DNA from 2 places in the Vreelandella aquamarina genome. Region 2 is predicted to be linked to the other one. Evidence: predicted binding sites of a transcription regulator. Region 2 holds the regulator's gene; the other holds the start of a gene.
The links. The regulator FNR, encoded in region 2, switches genes on or off when oxygen is low (the NO sensors DNR and NnrR bind a similar motif). The targets are predictions, from matches to a motif close to TTGATNTANATCAA.
Positions count from the first base shown of each region.

Region 1: the regulator FNR is predicted to act here: its motif matches at 1,003-1,016, upstream of ccoM (cytochrome c oxidase subunit CcoM).

Region 1 covers NZ_CP024621.1:2,202,096-2,204,560, reverse strand. Annotated here, with positions in the region: gene CTT34_RS10730 (AmpG family muropeptide MFS transporter) at 1-289, opposite strand, end outside; gene CTT34_RS10725 (FKBP-type peptidyl-prolyl cis-trans isomerase) at 422-940, shown strand; gene ccoM (cytochrome c oxidase subunit CcoM) at 1,076-1,201, shown strand; gene CTT34_RS18480 (hypothetical protein) at 1,500-2,006, shown strand; gene CTT34_RS10715 (GGDEF domain-containing protein) at 2,006-2,465, shown strand, end outside.
Region 2 covers NZ_CP024621.1:3,108,146-3,110,610, reverse strand. Annotated here, with positions in the region: gene ttcA (tRNA 2-thiocytidine(32) synthetase TtcA) at 1-791, shown strand, start outside; gene fnr (fumarate/nitrate reduction transcriptional regulator Fnr) at 781-1,530, opposite strand; gene hemN (oxygen-independent coproporphyrinogen III oxidase) at 1,588-2,465, opposite strand, start outside.

The DNA.
Region 1 (2,465 bases), 910 kb from region 2:
GCATCCAGCCTCGTCGTTGCCCAAACGCCCGCGTCAGTAGCGGTAGAGCAAGCCGGTCCACGACAGGTGCCCAGAAGAATTTGATCGAGTAGAGCATCCCGATCCAGGCAAAAAAGCCGATAGCGGCAACGTCGACGCCATCGCTACGCAGCCAGGCAGAGAGCGTGGAAAACACCAGTAAAAAGGGCAGGCCAGCGGAAAAGCCTAAAAACAGCATGGTGATCACTGGCGCTTTGCAGTAAATACCAAGCGCCGCCAGCCAACTGCGCTGGGGAGTCGGGGTGGGCATGTAAGGACGTACTCCCAAAAGAAAACATCGGTGACGTGGCCCGCTGAAAAACCCGACGATGTTAGACTGTGTCTAGGGTTCATGGTCAGCGTTCCATGACAAAGCCGACAGCTTACCGGAGAGGAGTTTTCCATGTCGATTACCGCCCATCAGGTAGTGACCTTGCACTACGTGCTTAGCGATGTGCTCAGCGATGGCAGCACCCGCGTGTTGGATGACTCCCAGGCGCGTCAACAACCTTTGGAGTATCTGCACGGCCACGACAACATTCTGCCGGGCCTGGAGCGTGATTTGGCCGGTAAAACGGCAGGCGACGAGCTGCGCGTTACGCTGGCACCCGCCGACGCGTATGGCGTGCGTAACGAAGACCTGGTGCAAGAGGTGAGCCGCGCCTCGTTTGGCGGTGCGGCGATCGAACCCGGCAGCCGGTTTCAGACCGAGGGTGAGGCTGGCCCGCAGATCGTCACGGTGCTCGCCATCGACGGCGATAACGTCACCGTGGACACCAACCATCCGTTGGCAGGCCACACGCTGCGCTATCAGGTGACGATTTTGGACGTTCGTGAGGCGACCCGTGCCGAGCTTGCCAAAGGCCACCCGCTGCCCCCAGGCACCGAGCACCGTAGCGTAGAAGACCGCAAAGTTCTTTAAGCCCCCAAAAAACTGACCTGCATCAAGTTCGCGATCGCCGCCATGGTGGTCATTGGTAAAGCTTGATCCAGGTCAGTTTCCTCTTTTCTGGACGCAGTACGATGGCCCCATACATCACGGCGAGAGGGGAACATTATGTACTGGGACGAGGCTGTTATTTTCGGCTTGGCCACTGTCGCTTTAGTGATCGCTTTTATGGTGGGTTGGGTAGGTTTCGTGATTCGCGATCATTTGCGCAAAGGCGAACGTAAAAAGTCGTGACGCCGACGATGCTTTAGCGCGAGCGCGACACGGCTCCAGCCAATCGGCTGTGACAGTCGTCAGGGGAGGGGGCTTACGCCAAGGTGTAAGCTTCCTGTTGCCGGCCCAATGGGCCGGCTTTTTTATGCCTCGTGTTTATACCGCGTCATGCCATGGAGGAGGAGAGGTAAGAGACGGTTGAGGAGAAATAAGACGGAAGCGTGAGTGTTAATTGGCGTTGAAAAGCATTGGCGGTCATGCTCTGGTAAAGTGCCTCGACCACTATCGTGCACTAAACCAAACTAGGAAGCTGACCGCGATGAAGGCTGTTCTGTCTCGTTTGTCCTTACGTTGCAGTGGGGCGCTCTCAAAAGCAGCTAGGGGGCTCGTCGTTTTACTGCTTGTCGGCGTGCCACTCAGCGCCAGTGCCCAGGCGCTTAGCCTGATCAATGGTGATTCCACACAAAAAGTCGCGCTGGGGGATCTGCGCGATCGCGCCGATACGAGCTTTACCGTTTTCGACCCCTTTCAAGGCCGCGACGTGGAGATGCGCGGGGTCTCCTTTCGTGACTTTTTGATCGAGCATTTTGGCGAGGTGCCGCCCACGCTGCACTTCACCGCCTGGGACGATTACGAGGTAAGCCTGGGGGGCTGGGATGACCCGACCTGGTATTTGGTGACCATCGAGGAGGGTGAGCCGTTGACCCTGCGCTCGCGGGGGCCGATTCGATTGGTCGAGCGTGAATACACGGGGCGCGATGTCGAGAACTTGCGCGACTTCAACGACTGGATTTGGATGATTCGTAGCATCGAGGCGCAGTGGTGATGTCTACCGAGCCTGAGAAGCCGCCCGAGCCGCCGGTTCGCTGGAGATCGGGCAGGCTGTTTACCTGGCTCTCGCTGAGCTTGATGAGCTTCGTGGGGCTGATGGTGCTGATCGTCTACGAAGCACGCTGGGTCTATCCGGAAATCCAGGCGTACTTTAGCCAGACCGGCAGCCTGACGGGCCAGCAGTTGGCCACCCGGGCTCGGGGGTACGTGCAGCGTGCCCAAGAGGAGCTGCTCGTCGCGACGTCGCCGTTGGAGGTTGGCAATGCCCGCCACTCGTTGGAATTAGCCTATGGGCTCTTCGACGTAGATATCTATCGGCAGAAGTACGCCTGCACCGCCCCCAGTCTAGCGCTCATGGATGACATCGCCGACCTGCTCGACACCGAGCAAATCGACCCCTTCGACGCCGCCCACGCGCTGTTCGTACCGGTGCAGTGCTTGACCAGTATCGAAA
Region 2 (2,465 bases):
AACGCCTGCGGCGCGAAGTGGGAAATGCCATCATCGATTACAACATGATCGAAGAGGGCGACCGGGTCATGGTGTGTCTCTCCGGTGGCAAAGACAGCTACACGATGCTGGAGATCTTGCGCAATCTTCAGCGCAACGCGCCGGTCAATTTCTCGCTCGTGGCGGTCAATATGGACCAAAAGCAGCCTGGTTTCCCGGAGCACGTGTTGCCCCAGTACTTAGACAAGCTGGGGGTGGAGTATCACATTCTCGAACGTGATACCTATTCGGTCGTGAAGGAGAAAACGCCGGAAGGAAAGACCACCTGCGCGCTCTGTTCACGTCTGCGCCGTGGCTCGTTGTATGGGTTTGCCGACGAGATTGGCGCCAACAAGATTGCCCTGGGCCACCACCGGGAAGACATTCTGGAAACGCTGTTCTTGAATATGTTCTTCGGCGGTACGCTGAAGGCCATGCCGCCGAAACTGCTCTCTGATGACGGGAAAAATATCGTGATTCGCCCGCTGGCGTACTGCAAAGAGGCGGACATTGCAGAGTTTTCACGGCTGATGGCGTTTCCGATCATTCCCTGCAACCTGTGCGGTTCACAGCCCAACATGCAGCGCCAGATCGTCAAAGAGATGTTGGCAGAGTGGGACAAGAAGCACCCTGGCCGTTTGGAGAGCATGTTCAAAGCCGTCACCAACGTCGCCCCTTCCCAGCTTGCCGACCGCGAGCTATTCGACTTTGCCGGTCTGGAAGCGAAGCAGGCGGCGCTGATGGAGAGCCGCATTCAGGCGTTTAACGTGTAATCGTCTGCGCCTCCTCTTCTGCCAGGGTGATGAGGCGCTGCATGTCCAAAATATTCACCTCGCGACCCGAAACGGCCACCACCTCCTGCTGCTGAAAGCGGCTGAGAATACGGCTGACCGTTTCCACCGCCAGACCCAGGTAGTTGCCCATATCGGCCCGCGACATCGACAGCCGAAAGCTGTAGGGGGAGTAACCCCGGCGACGGAAGCGGTCAGAGAGCGTAATCAAAAAGCTGGCGAGCCGCTGGTCGGCGGTTTTGCGTGACAGCAAGCGCATCATCTTACGGTCATCGCGCAGCTCTTTACTCATGCTGCGGTAAAGCTGACCACGCAGCTCGGGCAGTTCTTGGGAGAGCGACTCCAAGCGGTCGAACGGAATTTCGCATACCGTGGTCGTCTCCAGGGCAATCACGGTACCGGGGTAGTACTCTTCGTCGATACCATCCAAGCCGACCAGCTCGCTGGGCAGAAAGAAGTTGGTGAGCTGATCGTTACCGTTCCCTTCGCTGGTCACCTGTTTCAAACTGCCAGAGCGCACGGCATAAACGCTGGTGAACGCGTCGCCCTGACGAAACAGCGGTTCGCCCTTCTTCAGCGGCGAGCGACGGCGAATGATGGCATCGAACTGGCTCATATCCTCAAGCTCCAGGGCAAGCGGTAAGCACAGCGAGCTTAAACTACAGGTTTGGCAGCGCGCTTCTTGCAGCAGTGAACGTCGTTGGCTGGCAGGATATGACATGGGGGTCTCCCTTCTTATTCGCCATCATGGGTACAGGGGGCAGGTGGCTCAAGGCGCTCACACGATCTTCGAGTAGCGCTGGCCATCCTGGCGTTGTAAGTGGGTGTCGAAGGCCATGGCCAGGTGTCGAATGAGTAGCCGACCCACCGGGGTGGCGGTGAGCCGAAGCCCCTGACGCGTTAACAGGCCATCCCGTTCGGCGATTTCCAACCGCTCAAGGGCGCTGGCAAAGTAGTCTGCGGCATCGACCTGCCAGCGCTGGCCGACAGTGTCGAGGTCAATGGCCATATCGCACATGAGCCGCTCGATGACCTCTCTTCGTATTAGGTCATCCTTATTTAAACGTAACCCTTTCACGGTCGCCAGCCTACCTTCATCTAAGGCCGCTTCATAGTCAGCGAGCCGGGTAGGGTTTTGCGCGTAGCTATCGTTGATCCGAGAAATGGCCGATACCCCCAAACCAATCAAGTCGCACTCGGCGTGGCTGGAGTAGCCTTGAAAGTTGCGCTGCAGGGTGCCGTTGCGCTGCGCCTTGGCCAAGCTGTCGTCGGGGCGCGCGAAATGGTCCATGCCGATATGCACATAGCCCGCCTGGGTCAGCATCGCAATGGTGGTATGCAGCATGGCCAGCTTCTCATCGGCGCTGGGCAGGTCGGCGTCCTTGATGCGTCGTTGGGGCGCAAAGCGGGTCGGCAGATGCGCATAGTTAAACACCGACAGCCGTGCGGGACCTAGCTCGATCACTTGGCGCAGCGTGTCCGCGAAACTCTTCTCGGTTTGTAAGGGCAGGCCATAAATCAAATCGAGGTTGAGCGAGCGAAAGCCGAGCCGATGGGCTTCATCCATTAGCGTTTCGGTGAGCACCCGGGGCTGAACGCGATTGATCGCCGTTTGTACCTGTGGATCGAGGTCTTGTACGCCCAAGCTCAAGCGGT